One region of the Staphylococcus delphini genome, then DNA from elsewhere that is predicted to be linked to it. Evidence: riboswitches for the same ligand, from Rfam matches in the RefSeq annotation. Region 1 holds a riboswitch; the other holds the start of a gene.

Region 1 (7,587 bases):
AAAATAATTCTCGATAAGGCTTAAATATCTCTCGATGCATACTTTAATTTTATAGGAATTTGCATTTTGTCATTTCACATTGAAAGGTTTATATTACAGGTACAGGAGGTGAACAACATTAACCATTTTCAAGCAGTAGGTATCATTAACCGCCCGCCCAGTTTTTACGAAAAGGAAGAGAGTTACTTTGTTACCTTTACCGTTGCTGTCACGCGAGAGTATTTAAGTAAAAACCAAAAGCCCATCACTGATTACTTAAATTGTAAAGCGTTCGGTAATATTGCTCTTCAAATTCACGAAACGATCCAAGAGGGGACAACTGTAGCGATAAGCGGGCAAATCCAAACGAGACGTTATGTTCATAATGATGAAAAACGTTATGCTACAGAATTACTCGTTTCACAAATCTCTCCAATTGGCACAGTAACGATAGCGTCAAACACAGATGAGTTCAACGATGAATAGCAAAGCAACAAGCAAAGATTTTCCAATATTTGATAATCCCACCTATTTTTATCAACCCTTCTCAAAGTATATTCTCCGATTGAAATAATTCGATTTATCTCACACCATTACTTTTATCTTCAACATATTGACTTGAGCTCTAATGAAATTTGGTAGACAACCTACTACCAAAATTGTCTAACTATCAACCTTGAAATGAGGTGTATTGGCTATTAAATACTGTATTGTATTTAGTGGCCAATCGCCACTTTTATTCTCATTAATATTTATCGAATGATTCATAAGAAATGCAAAATAATCTAATAGAGTCATTTGTTTTGTTAAACTATACATATATTTCGCAATTTGTTTAGTGCTTTTACATAATTGAACTTGCGTTAGGTTTCTGATACATTAAAGGTAACTAAAAAATGAAGGACTACTAGGGGTGCCGATTGATGGCTGAGATGAATGGATATTCAGACCCTCTGAACCTGATTTGGATGAAACCAACGTAGGGAAGTAGCACATGGACACGCATGCTTCAGTGTGTGAACAAGGCTACTTTCAAGGTAGTCTTTTTTCATATTAAAGGAGAATGAAGATGCGTTTTTCTGAACAAATTAAACAAGAAGCACAACCTATTATTGAACAAATTTATCAAGATGGTTTTATACAAGGCATGCTTAACGGGGACATTGCGGCAGAATCAGTTAAACATTATTTACGTGCAGATTCACGTTATTTGAATGAATTTGCCAAAATATATGCGCTACTGATACCGAAAGTGGATACGAAAGGTGAAATTCAATTTTTAACAGAACAAATTCAGTTTGCGAGTTCTGGAGAAGTAGAGGCCCATCATATTCTAGCGGACTATGTTGGTGAAGATTATCAAAGTGTCATTCAACAAGGGGATTGGTATCCGTCTGCCGACCACTATATTAAACATATGTATTATAACGCTTATGCTTTTGACAATGTCGCTTATACCATTGCTGCAATGGCACCGTGTCCATATGTGTATCAACAATTAGGTAAAATGGCGATTGAAAATCATCATTTTGAGGCCAATCATCCATTAAAAGCGTGGTTCGATTTTTACAATAAAGAAATGGATACACTGTTGTCCTATATTGATCGTTGGCTCGATTCATATGCAGAAGTGAGTTCCGAAAAAGTTCAACAACAATTGAGACAAAACTTTCTACAAAGTACAGTTCATGAACGAAACTTTTTCAATATGGCGTATCAACTTGAAAAATGGGAATTTGGAGGAGAAAAATGATGGAAAAACCAAAAATTGCGCTAACGATTGCAGGTACAGATCCAAGTGGTGGTGCAGGCGCCATGGCAGACTTGAAATCTTTTCATTCTTGTGGTGTCTATGGCATGGCTGCAGTGACAAGTATCGTGGCTCAAAACTCAATGGGTGTGCAACATATTCACAATTTAGAAGCAAGTTGGTTAGAAGAGCAATTAGCCAGTGTGTTTAATGATGAAATGCCACATGCGTTAAAGACAGGGATGATTCCGACACCAGAGATGATGGAAGTGATTGCGTCATATTTGCAAAAGATTGATATTCCATATGTGATTGACCCAGTTATGGTTGCTAAAAGTGGTGATTCTTTAATGGACCAAAAAGTACGAAATCGTCTTAAAGAAACACTGTTACCATATGCAGATGTAGCAACACCTAATGTTCCAGAAGCTGAAGAAATCGCTGGCGTTACTATTGATTCGGTGGAAAAAATTCATCAAGTGGGCCGCTTTTTCATTCATGATATTGGTTCGAAAGGGGTCATTATTAAAGGTGGCCATTTAGAAGGAGATGCCATCGATCACTTATTTACGCAAGAGGGTCATTACGAATTTAAAAGCGAACGTTTTCCAACGCAACATACACACGGCACGGGATGTACATTTTCAGCCGTCATTACAGCAGAATTAGCTAAAGGAAAATCTGTTTATGACGCCGTAGCCAAAGCCAAAAAATATATTTCATTAGCGATTCAACATACACCAGAAATTGGTAAAGGTCGAGGTCCAGTGAATCACTTTGCATATGAAAAATTAAATGGGTGGGATTAACATGAATTATTTAGCAGAAGTTAGAAAGCAACAACCCCTTGTCGTTTGTTATACGAATGATGTCGTGAAAAACTTTACTGCCAACGGTTTGTTGAGTATGGGGGCAAGTCCGGCGATGAGTGAAGCCCCAGAAGAAGCAGCAGATTTTTTTAAGGTCACACAAGGCTTATTAATCAATATTGGTACGTTAACGGAGAGAAATAGTGAAGACATGCTCGCCATTGCTAAGACTGCGAATCAAATGGGAGTACCGATCGTTTTTGACCCTGTTGCAGTAGGCGCATCGCAATTCCGTAAAGATTTTTGTCAACGCTTTTTAGAAGAAATTGATGTAGCTGTCATTAAAGGCAATGCATCTGAAATTTTGACATTAGTGGATACAGCGACGACGATGAAAGGAACCGATAGTGCTTCGGATATTGATGTGGTCAGCATTGCACAACAAGCTTACGAAAAGTATCAAACCGCGATTGTCGTCTCAGGTAAAGAAGATGTTATTGTACAAGATGGCAAAGTGGTCATCTTATCAAATGGTTCTCCATTGTTGACAAAAATTACCGGAGCAGGGTGTTTGTTAGGTGCGGTAGTGGCAAGTTTCCTATTGGGTGAGACAAAACCATCTATCGACCAACTCATTGAAGCCGTTTCGTACTATAACATTTCAGCAGAACAAGCTGAATTACGTGAAGGTGCAGATTTACCGGGTACATTTTTAGTCGCTTTTATCGATGCATTAAATCAAACACTAGCTGAGTCTTATTTATTGGAGATTAAAAAGAGAGAAGTGAGTGAAAATGACATTTAATCGAAAACAATTACGTGTGTATTTTATTGCAGGTACACAAGATGTCAAACAAGGTAGTTTAGATACCATTTTAAAAGAAGCGTTAGAAGCGGGTATTACAATGTATCAATTTCGTGAAAAAGGCCCTTCATCTTTACAAGGTGAGGAGAAAGCTGCAATGGCCGTTCGTTTACGAGATTTGTGTCGTCATTATCACGTACCATTTATTGTTAATGATGATGTGGATTTAGCGATTGAAGTCGATGCGGATGGCATACATGTTGGCCAAGAAGATGCGAAAGTCCAATCATTTCAACATTTATTAGAAGATAAAATTATTGGTCTTAGTGTCGGAAGTTTTGAAGAATATGATCAGTCTGACCTTACCAACGTCGATTATATTGGTGTGGGACCTGTTTATGAAACAAGTTCTAAGTTAGATGCAAGTAAACCAGGTGGCATCCGTTTAATTCGACGCATGCGAGAATACGATGAAAATATTCCGATGGTTGCTATTGGTGGGATTACTGAAGAAAACGTTGCACCACTTCTTAAAAATGGCGCTGATGGGATTGCGACGATTTCATCCATTACACATAGTACAGATATTGAAAAATCTGTGAAACGTTACTTACAATATTTTAAATAAAGTTCAATTTATACCGGAATATATTTCCACCGCGTCTATTTCTATGATAAAATATCATTTATGTGAATATATCATTAGAGGTGGAAAAATGAAGAACAAAGCGTTAATAACAATGCTTGCAGGTGTAGTTTTACTTCTAGCGGGTTGTGACTATAGTAAACCGAGTAATCGAGACGGATTCTTTTTCAATACGTTTGTTCAACCAATGGACAGATTGATTCACTGGTTAGGGGATCATTTAAATAATAACTATGGTTTAGCGATTATCATTATCGTATTGGTTGTACGTATCGTCTTATTACCTTTCATGTTATCAAACTACAAAAACATGCATATGATGCGTGAAAAAATGAAAATTGCGAAACCTGAAATTACAGAAGCGCAAGAAAAAGTAAAACGTGCACGTACACAAGAAGACAAAATGGCAGCGAACCAAGAAATGATGCAAGTATACAAAAAATACAACATGAATCCAATGGCAAGTATGTTAGGCTGTTTACCGCTCATACTTCAAATGCCTATCATCATGGGATTATTCTTTGTCCTTAAATATCCGTCTGGTGGCGGTATCACGAAGTACTCAGATTTCTTATGGTTCCATTTAGATAAACCGGATATTTGGATTACCGTCATCGCGGGTGTCCTTTACTTCATCCAAGCGTATGTGTCAAGTTTTAATATGCCACAGGAACAACGTCAAATGGGTTATATGATGATGATTATCTCACCAATTATGATTGTGTGGATTTCATTTAGTTCTGCGGCGGCATTAGGCTTATATTGGTCAGTATCAGCTGCATTCCTTGTCGTTCAAACTTATATTGCCAATGTGGTATATGGTAAAAAAGCAAAAGAAGAAGTGGCGCCATTAATTAAAAAGTTTGAAGCAGAAAAAAATGGCAACAAAACAGGTAAGAACACACAAGTTGTAAGTAAAAAGAACAAAAAGAAATAATCATAGTGCACATACTTAAAGGCTGGGACGCTAAGTTCCCAGCCTTTTCCTATTCATGATTGTTTGATTTCGGTGTCCCATTCAGCAAAAAATTGTTGTAAAAAGCTTTCCATAAAATCATGACGTTGTTGCGCCATGTCTTTTGCTACGGGTGTATTCATTAAATCTTTTAATTTGAGTAGCTTTTCAAAAAAGTGTTTGATTGCTGATGGTGGTACTGCGCCTATGTTTGACAGTTGTTGCATTTCGGTTAAACTGTGGGCCCCTGTCCACATCGGCTCGTTAAAGTGACCGGCAAATTGAAATGTACGTGCAATGCCAATCGCGCCCATCGCATCGAGTCTGTCAGCATCTTGGACAATTTGCGCCTCAATGGTTTTGAGTGTGCCGACTGTTTGAGTTTTTCGAAAGCTCATATGGTCAATAATGTAAAAAATGGCTTCTTGATCGATTGTTGCGACCTGTTGTTCTTCAAAAAAGTGCAATAATGCTTGACGGGCACTTTGGGCGTCTACCAATTTGTCATCAACCGTATCATGAAGGAGTGATGCCATTTCGATATGGTAATGGTCAGCGGACGGATAGTGTTGTGCGATTTCAAGGGCGCGCTTTCTAACACGTAATACATGCGCGATATCGTGTCCGCTGCTATCATGTTGATGTGCCTTTCTCATATATTGTTCTGCTGCTTGAATCGTGTGTTGTTTCATTTCGTTAGTCATTCCTTAACTTATAAAATAGGGGAGAGCAATTGACTGACGGATTCTTTAAATTTAATCCAAATGCTACGTTGGGCATAGCGTTCTTTCGTCAATTCGCTACATACTTTTAAGTCTTCTTCAAAACTTTCGCGTACTTCTCTCGCTAGTTTTTCATTATATACAAATGCATTCACTTCAAAATTTAACGTAAAACTCCGATTATCCATGTTTGTTGTACCTACACTCGTAATTTCATCATCAATGGTCAATGTTTTGGCATGTAAAAAGCCGTTATCATAAAGGTAAACACGTGCACCGGCTTCGATTAAACTCGCGACATTTTTAAAAGTGGCCCAGTAAACGAATGGGTGATCAGGTTTAGACGGAATCATAATATTAACATTAACACCGCCTAAAGCTGCAATTTTGAGTGCATCCATAAAAGCTTCATCAGGCACGAAGTAAGGTGTTTGAATGTAAATGTCATTTTTCGCCATCGAAATCATTTTTAAATAACCATATTTAACTTGTTCCCAAAATTCGTCTGGACCACTTGAAGCAATTTGTACCCCAATATTGCCAGTATGGGTCTGTTGCGGTTTTGGGAAATATTGACTACTATATGTAATGTTGTCACGGTGCGATTGGGAGTTCCAGTCTAAGATGAAACGCAATTGAAGTGCACTAACAGCATTACCGCGAATACGTAAGTGTGTATCACGCCAATACCCAAACTTTTTAGATAAGCCGAGATATTCATTCCCGACATTAAAGCCACCCACATAGCCGATTTGACCATCTATAATGACAATTTTTCGGTGATTTCTATTGTTCATACGTAAATTAATGAGCGGCAGTTTGGATGGGAAAAATGATTCTACATGACCTCCTTTTTCTTTAAAACGTTTAAAATCGCGTAATGTGAGTGCACGCGATCCCATGTCATCATATAACATTTTCACTTCGACACCTTGTTCGAGTTTTTCTTCTAACAGTTTTAAAATACTTTTACCAAGCGCATCGTGACGGAATATATAATATTGAATATGTACATAGCGCTCTGCATTGCGAATGTCTTCCTTTAAACGATCGAATTTTTCGTTACCATCTGTCAATAACTCAATTTCGTTATTGTTCGTATAAAAGGCAGCATTGTTATACAGTAACATTTGGATCATGCGACTGTAGTTTTGAATATGTGGGTTATCTGCTTCGAACTCCCCATTTTTAATCGCAGTGAGTTGCTCATTCACGATAGAGTCTAAGCCGATACGATCTTGTTTTTCAAGTTTAAAAATGGACTTTCGCTGGATTTGTCGGCCGAATAATAAATAAAGGACAAAGCCTACAAGCGGGAATAAGCCTAATACAAAAATCCATGCCCAGATGGAACTCGCACTTCTTCGTTCCATAAAAATAATGGTAAAGATGAAGATTAAATTTAATAAAAATGCACCGACTAATAAGTAATTAAACAGTACATTTTGATTGTAAAATATCGCGTAAAAAAACTCTGGCATCACTGTTGTCTCCTTTTTCGTGAAGTGCTTTTATTGTATCATGTTCTAGTAAATAGAGGAATTTTACGCATTGACATATACCTATATAGGGTATATCATAAAAGTATCAAAATGAATCTGGGGGATGTGACATGACTGAACAAGCACATCATTCTGAAGAAATTAAACGTAACTTGAAGTCGCGTTTGAATCGTATTGAAGGCCAAGTGAAAGCAATCAACCGAATGATTGACGAAGATGTCTATTGTGATGACGTATTGACCCAAATTAGAGCGACACGTTCGGCTTTAAACAGTGTGGCGTCGCGTCTGTTAGATCATCATATGAAAGGTTGCATCATGCATAAGATTGACGCAGGGCACCAAGACGAAGCGATGGAAGAGTTATTAGTAACGTTTCAAAAACTCATGAAAGATTAGTGGGGTACATTTATGGAAAAT
Region 2 (7,587 bases), 920 kb from region 1:
AAGCCATATCGTCTGTTACGTGCGATGAATCATATCTCTAAGTTGAGTATGTTAGTTTTACTCACACTCCTCATTTTGCCGAATCTTAATCAAATGAAAAAGTTAGAACAAATACAAGAGACAGAAGCATGGTGGGGCAAACTAGATGATTATTACACAATTGACTTGAAACCCATACGGCGTAGTATGAACGAAGAAATGGAATTTGCGAAACGATATCATCAAATGTTTATATATAGTGAGCGACATGAACAAGCATTATTGATGAATCAAAATGTATTGTATGAACCAAGTCAAACAAATTATTCGCCAGACGAAGGAAATGTGCTGTTTGTCAATCAAAACTTTGTTGATTTTTTTAAGTCTCAATTACGAGAGTTACCGAATTTAGAAGACCGACCTGGACAAATAGAGTTGTATTTACCTCCTCAAGCTAAAAATGAAGTCTCAGCCATACGTGCAGATTTTCAGGATTGGGTGAACTATCAACTTCCAAATCCAGAATCAAAGACAAAGGTACTAGTGACGCAGTTGAAAAATCCTTACGAAATTTACGCCTTTGATGTACGTACGGGATTGTCGACAACCTATATGAAGTCGCCTGCGATTTTAATGTTAAATGCTAAAGACTTAACGGATGATTTTTATTATTCCACATTATCACAAGGGGAATTGATTTTTAAAAATTATGAAAATATTATCCGTAATATCGACCGCTTTGATTTGAAAGATGATGTGCAAGGTGTAACCAATTATAAAGACAGTGTTATGAAAACGTATCGAGAAACACAAACGAAATGGCTTGTGTATAGCTTTTCTAGTGGTATCGCTATGACAGTCTTGTGTATCGTGACATTATTAGATGTATTGCATTACTTTGAGCAGCGTCGTCAATGGTTACTTATGCGAAAAATGTTTGGCTTCAGACGTTGGCAAAACTATCGCAACTATATCGTATTAAATGGTTTATTTACTGCTCTTATTGGCGCATTCTTATTTGAAAAGACACAAAATAGTAATGTGATATGGATTTTTGGCGTGATTTTGCTGTTTCAATTCTTCATTCAATGGGTTTACATCCATTATTTAGAAAAACAATTCAATGTACTAATTAGGGAGGCTTAAATATTGAAGAAAAATATGCTGATATCGATTGCAGTAATCGTCATCGGGTGTGTTCTATTTTTAGCTTTTGTACGTCTGACGTATGTTGATTACTTTAATCCATTTTTAAAGAAGGAGACATCTTATGCGGTGGTACCATTAGGAACACAAACGTATGTGGATATTCAAGCGTATGACGAATCGGGCGAACCACTCAAATATCGTTTGAATTTCGGTGGATATGATGCCAAGTCTGATCATGTAAAAGTGATTCACAAAGGTAAATACGTCTTTGAGATTGAATATATTCATGACCTTTCAAAATGGCCTAAAGAGGTGAAGAAGAAAGAATGATTGAATTAAAAAATGTAACGATTCAAAAAGGGAAACGTACGATTTTTGACAATGTGAATTTGACGTTTGAACCGGGGAAGTCTTATGCGCTTATTGGTCATAGTGGGTCAGGGAAATCGACTTTGCTGAATGCGATTGCAGGATTCGAAACATTGAAACAAGGTGAGGTGCGATTCGATCAAAAAAGATTGAAAGCTGATTTTCGTTTTTATCGCGATATCCTCGGCTATGTATTTCAAAATTATGGTCTTGTTGATTCAATGACGATTAACCAAAATCTCGATATGGCACTGGCTTTCAAGAAAGTATCCAAATCAGAACGCCAACAATTGAAAACACAATGTTTACAAAAGGTTGGGATTGATATGAATCATAAGCGTAAAGTTGCGACATTAAGTGGAGGCGAGCAACAGCGGGTAGCATTAGCGCGTTTATTGCTCAAACAACCGCGCCTGATTTTAGCAGATGAACCGACTGGCTCTTTAGATGACGCGAACGGGCAGAAAGTAGTGGAACTCTTGTTTGAAATGGTAGATGAAAGACGAATACTCATTATCGCCACTCATGACTTAGCACTTGCCCAACGATGCGACGAGATTATTCAAGTTGATGCACTAAAATGTCACAGTAGCGAATTAGAAACCGTACAATAAACATAAGTTAAAAGAGATAGGGGCATTAATATTAGCAGAAAAGAAATGGCGTATCACAGCCAACTTGCCCTCTGTCTCTTTGATTATGTTTATATACATATGTGATTGACTTTGTAGACGCTCTATGAAAATTAAGCTTCAGTATGTACGAAATGTACACTTTAATCTCATTTACAATAAAGCAAGTAATTAACGATGAAATCAAAAGCAAGTTACATCGCATTAATGTAAAAAGTTGCCCTCTTTCTATGACTTTGTAGAGTAAGATTGTCGTGATGGATGAGACTCCCGAGGGATCAGACGCAGCCGAAAATCCGCCAACGCTTCACTTATGTCACAGTATGATTAAGCGTTGGCTAGTTGAGGCAAGTCCCCTGGGAAAGCGAATCCATCAAGACAATCCTAGAACTAATAAATCGTAGGAAGAGGGCAAGTTCATCCGCATATACTGTTTTGTAACTATTGTGTTACTTAATGTTGTGCGGTTAATTCGTCCATATAATTGGAATGGAAAATGTCTTCATCGAGTTGTTTTGTCAGTTTGGCAGTGCCTGTACCCGCTAAGATAGAGTCATTCACGTTAAGTGCTGTACGACCCATATCGATCAGTGGCTCGACTGAAATTAAGACACCCGCAAGACCGACCGGCAAGTTCAATGCAGATAAGACCAGGATTGAAGCGAATGTTGCACCGCCCCCTACACCTGCTACACCGAATGAACTTAACACGACAACGATAATGACTGTCACAATAAATTGTAGATTCACTTCAACACCCGCGACAGGTGCGACCATGATTGCAAGCATTGCAGGGTAGATTCCCGCACAGCCATTTTGTCCGATAGATAGTCCAAATGAGCCCGAGAAGTTTGCGATAGCTTGAGGCACACCTAGACGATTCGTTTGCGCTTGTACGTTTAATGGCAATGTACCAGCACTTGAACGCGAAGTGAATGCGAATAAAATAACTTCGGCTGTTTTCTTCACATAATGTACTGGATTGACACCAATAACAGCTAAAATGATTAGGTGAATGATGTACATTGTAATGAGTGCTGCATACGACGCAATCACGAACTTACCGAGTGTCCAAATCGCAGCAAAATCACTCGTCGCAATTGTGTTAATCATAATCGCTAAAATCCCATAAGGCGTTAGGCGTAAAACAAATGTGACGATAGCCATGACAAGTGCGTAAATGGCATCAATACCGCGTTTTAAAGTTTGACCATTTTCAGGTTGTTTACGTGCGACACGTAAAAATGCAAAGCCTACAAATGCGGCAAAGATCACGACTGCAATAGTAGAAGTTGCACGTGCACCAGTGAAATCTAAAAATGGATTTGACGGTAACAATTCTAAAATTTGTGTTGGCAATGTTGTTGCAGTAAGCCCTTTCGCTTTATCAGTAATTTCGGCGCTACGAGCATTTTCTGCCTGACCTAAGTCAATACTAGAAGCATCTAAATTGAATGCGAGTGCATAGATAATACCGATAATCGCTGCAATCGTTACGGTACCAATCAAAAACATGAAGATTAAGCTGCCGACTTTAGCAAACTTTTCTCCAATTTCAATTTTCGTAAATGCCGCGACGATAGAAACAAAAATCAGTGGAATGACAATCATTTGTAGCAATGCAATATACCCATTCCCAATTAAGCCGACCCAATCAGTTGTTTGTGTCGTCACTTGACCTTCAACGCCATAAATGAGGTGGAGGAGGAGGCCTAATACGATACCTAAACCTAGCGCAAAGAACACACGTTTAGGGAATTTGACATGTTTTTTCGCCATCACCCACAGGCTCAATAAGGCGAGAAGAAAAATAATTAAGTTAATAATAATTAAAAATATAGACATACATACGCTTCCTTTTTAATTCCGACTTATATAATAGGATAATAGTAAGGAAACGTAAAATCAAGATATATTTTTTATATTTGCTTAATTTTAGGTGTAAATGGAGCGAGCTGACGTTGGGCTTCGCTATCCTCGTCAACGAGTTGTGCCATCAGTTGTCCAGCAATGGGTGACAGTAAAATCCCGTTACGATAATGCCCTGTCGTCACAAACAGTTGAGGTGCAATTTCGCCCATAATAGGGATTTCATCTTCTGTAATGGGACGAATCCCTGTCCAAGTTTTAATGACATGGTGTGATCGTAATGCGGGAATCATGTTCAAACTTTCTCGGTCAAGCCACGCAAGGTTATCGTCATTGTTGTCAGTGTCCCAACAATCATAATCAGATGTTGCACCAATTAAGAAGCGATTCGGCAATTTTGGGACGATGTAACAGCCGTTCATATTAAAAATCGTTTCTTTTAAACCGGCGTAATCAGACGCAATCAATTTGACGTCACCTTTAACAGGATGTGTCGGTAATTCGAAACCTAATTGTTGAAGCAATGCGCCGCTCCATGCGCCAGCTGCAATAATGAGTTCGTCAGCTTCAAAAGTGCCTTTTGACGTCTTAATGCGGTAACAATGATGGTGTCGCTGTAACGAGTAAACCTCCGTATGGGTCATTAATTCGATATGGGCACGTTCCATGACCGAAGCAATAAGCGCTTGTGTGTAAAGGTTCGCATTAATTTGGCCGTCGTCTTGAATTTTGAACGCGGCACTTTGTGATGGATCGAGATGGGGAAACCGTTGCGTTAATTGTTCCGTAGACAGTTGGGTGACGGTGTGGTCATGATGGTGTAAAAAATCGAACTGTTGACGGACGGCTTGGACATCTTGAGGTTGAGAAGCGACTTTGATGAGTCCATGCTGTTGATATTCGATATGAATCCCCGTTTCGTGCTCCAAGGCTTGGGCTAATTCAGGCATCATCGCACGACTTTTCATTGCAAGTCGATAAAGTGGGGTATCTTCAAAAAATTCATTTTGTGCGCCTAACATACCACCCGCAGCATAAGACGCGTTCATTCGTGGGGTGGAGCGATCAATGATACGGATGTGACGATGTTTGGCATCGAGTTGGCGTGCAATAGATAACCCCATAACACCTGCACCAATAATCAGGGTTTGTTTCATAAAAAAAGACCTCCTGCATAAAAGGATGCAAGAGGAAAGCATATATGATTAGAATAATGTGACTACGCATCATTCATCTTGAGACTATTTCGTCGTCATATTGCGCTTCCCTTCGTTGGTTCTAACCACGTCAGGTTCAAAGAGTTAAGATACCATCTTTCTCAGCTCACCTCGAGCACCCCTAGCTTATGTTTTTTATTGATTATTCATGAGTATTACTCAAACGGACGTTAAATCCAAACTTTTACATTTTTTAGCTTATCATCAATGTTGCTTAACCACCAAATAAACGTTGGAAGAAACCTTTTTTCTCGTTGCGGTGAATCGTTTCCGCAAGCTCTTGATGTTCTTTTGTTTGGGTTTCAATGGTTTCTTGCGTTTTTGACAATTGCTCTGTTTGTTGTTGTTGCGCAGTAGTCAAAGCTTCAAGAGACTTGTTGCTCGTCTCCAACTGTGTATGTAACTGCTGATGTAATGCTTTAAGCTCTTCTTGTTGTTGATGCACTTGTGAGACCATTTGACCTAACATTTGACGTTCTTCACGCATTTGATTAATTTCGTGGCGCAACTCTTGAATCAATTGTGGCACTTGTTGGTCAGCAGGTAATTGTTGCTCGTTTTCTTTAACGATGACCTGTAAAAAGTCTTTTTCTTTTTCGAGTGCTTCGAAAGCAAGATCGTAACTATTCGTTTGTGCGACACGTTCAGCAATTTCTTGGAAGAGTTCGATATCTTCCTCTTTAAAGTCTGTCGCTTCACGTCCACGATATTCAGTCTTGTTTAAATGATAGCCGCGTTCTTCAAGATGTTGGACAATTTTACGGACTTGTTTTTCACTAAGCTCAGATCGTTGAGCAAATTCTTTTGTTAGCATATGCCATTAGGTCCTTTCTCTCATGTTTTTAGACTGTCGTTAGTGTGCGTTCAGTGACCCGTCAGTCTTACCTCTCTATCATTGTAACGGCTTTAACGGTTGATTTCAAGGGCTTAGGCATAAGGTTCTTTGCGCAAATCCATTTTAACGAGTAATGGATAAATGACATGTCTTGGAATACGGTTCGCAAAAACATATTTGATGATATAGGCAGATTTAATACTCGTACCGTAAATATCCTTTGTTAGAGGAATATTGGCTTTAATATACAACTCCATAGGGACCGGTTTACCATTGCGATTTAATGAAGGTTGTAAATAAGTCATATCACTTTGTTTTTCATAACCGTGTTGCACTAAAAAGCGACGACGGAATGCAATTTTATCAGCCGTTTCAGTGTCCACGTCGGGTGATTCAAATGTCGACTCAAACATAAAGAAATTCACATCTCGGCCGTGGAGTTGGTTAGAAATTTGATTCACATCTTTTTCGATTTGTTCAAGTGTCGCTTTAAGGTACTGTTCACAATTGTCACCGGGCTCACTCAAGAGATAGACTAAAAAGCCCACATTGGTGGTCGCTTCGTAATGCGCTGTCGCAAAACTGACAACTTCATCGTTTTCGATACCTACGAGAAAGACGAAATCATATTGTGTTTTTTCGGTTTTTAAGGATTGTTCAAATACGGACTCGTCTTCTGTTACGAGGGGGTCTAGTTTATCCATATAAAATTCTAATGCTGGGACATACCATGGATCTTGGGTTGATTGAATATGTACAAAATGCATGTCACTTCACCTCTCTTAATGGCTTTAGTATAGCATATATAGATCGAGAAATAGCACAATTAATGGGGGATAGGTAGGTCAATTTCCAGAAATAAATACTTCACCCAAGACTTAATCCTTTCAATACAATGAGGTGTACGAAAGTTAAATTAAATCTTGGGTGAAGTTGTAAGGACCATCGATATGCGTGAATGATTATTCAATCTCGCCGTGATGTTCAGATGGTGCATGTTTATCTTGTGATTTTTGGTTCGCAGCATTATGTTTTTCAAATTCATCTTGACCATATCTCACTTCTTGAACCATCACCACAATTTTGTCATTTAAAATGTCTTGTTTCAGGTCTTCTTTTTGTTCGTCAGAGAAACCAAATTTTGTTAACGCAGCTTCTTCACCATCTTCGCCAATGAAAAAGCGCATAAATTTCTCACTAATCGTACCCGTTGTTGTTTTGTGTTGAATTTGAGAATCATGAAAGCGATCTGTGTTAAGTTTATCTTTGCTTAATACAACGATTTGATTTTCTTTAACGCCTTCTTTTAATAATTGATCTACATATTGAACTGCTTCATCTTCAGTTCGTTTCACTTCGCATTTTGAGATGTTATAAAGTGTCATGCTATGGACCTCCCGCTCATGTTTTATATGTATCTACCCGTATTCTTTACGTGTTAAACGGTTACATTCTTATTATGGCGTTTACAGCACGAATAAGCAAGAATTTACATAAATTTCTGAAAACACTTGATTTAGTACGATAGTATTGCGTA

The links. Region 1 has a riboswitch for thiamine pyrophosphate ahead of tenA (thiaminase II). Riboswitches for the same ligand answer to the same signal wherever they lie in the genome.
Region 2: it holds a riboswitch for thiamine pyrophosphate, as region 1 does, so the genes downstream of both, thiO (glycine oxidase ThiO) here and tenA (thiaminase II) in region 1, are expected to answer to the same signal.

Annotation. Positions count from the first base shown of each region.
Region 1 covers NZ_LR134263.1:857,546-865,132, forward strand. Annotated here, with positions in the region: gene EL101_RS03850 (single-stranded DNA-binding protein) at 109-465, shown strand; TPP riboswitch at 879-982, shown strand; gene tenA (thiaminase II) at 1,049-1,732, shown strand; gene thiD (bifunctional hydroxymethylpyrimidine kinase/phosphomethylpyrimidine kinase) at 1,732-2,538, shown strand; gene thiM (hydroxyethylthiazole kinase) at 2,540-3,343, shown strand; gene thiE (thiamine phosphate synthase) at 3,333-3,971, shown strand; gene yidC (membrane protein insertase YidC) at 4,060-4,926, shown strand; gene EL101_RS03880 (HD domain-containing protein) at 4,980-5,636, opposite strand; gene cls (cardiolipin synthase) at 5,657-7,147, opposite strand; gene csoR (copper-sensing transcriptional repressor CsoR) at 7,279-7,566, shown strand; gene csoZ (putative copper chaperone CsoZ) at 7,579-7,587, shown strand, end outside.
Region 2 covers NZ_LR134263.1:2,735,588-2,743,174, reverse strand. Annotated here, with positions in the region: gene EL101_RS12890 (DUF1430 domain-containing protein) at 1-1,125, shown strand, start outside; gene EL101_RS12885 (YxeA family protein) at 1,129-1,458, shown strand; gene EL101_RS12880 (ATP-binding cassette domain-containing protein) at 1,455-2,111, shown strand; gene EL101_RS12875 (L-cystine transporter) at 2,583-3,974, opposite strand; gene thiO (glycine oxidase ThiO) at 4,049-5,155, opposite strand; TPP riboswitch at 5,246-5,348, opposite strand; gene EL101_RS12865 (DNA-binding protein) at 5,430-6,029, opposite strand; gene EL101_RS12860 (hypothetical protein) at 6,143-6,817, opposite strand; gene EL101_RS12855 (general stress protein) at 7,013-7,435, opposite strand.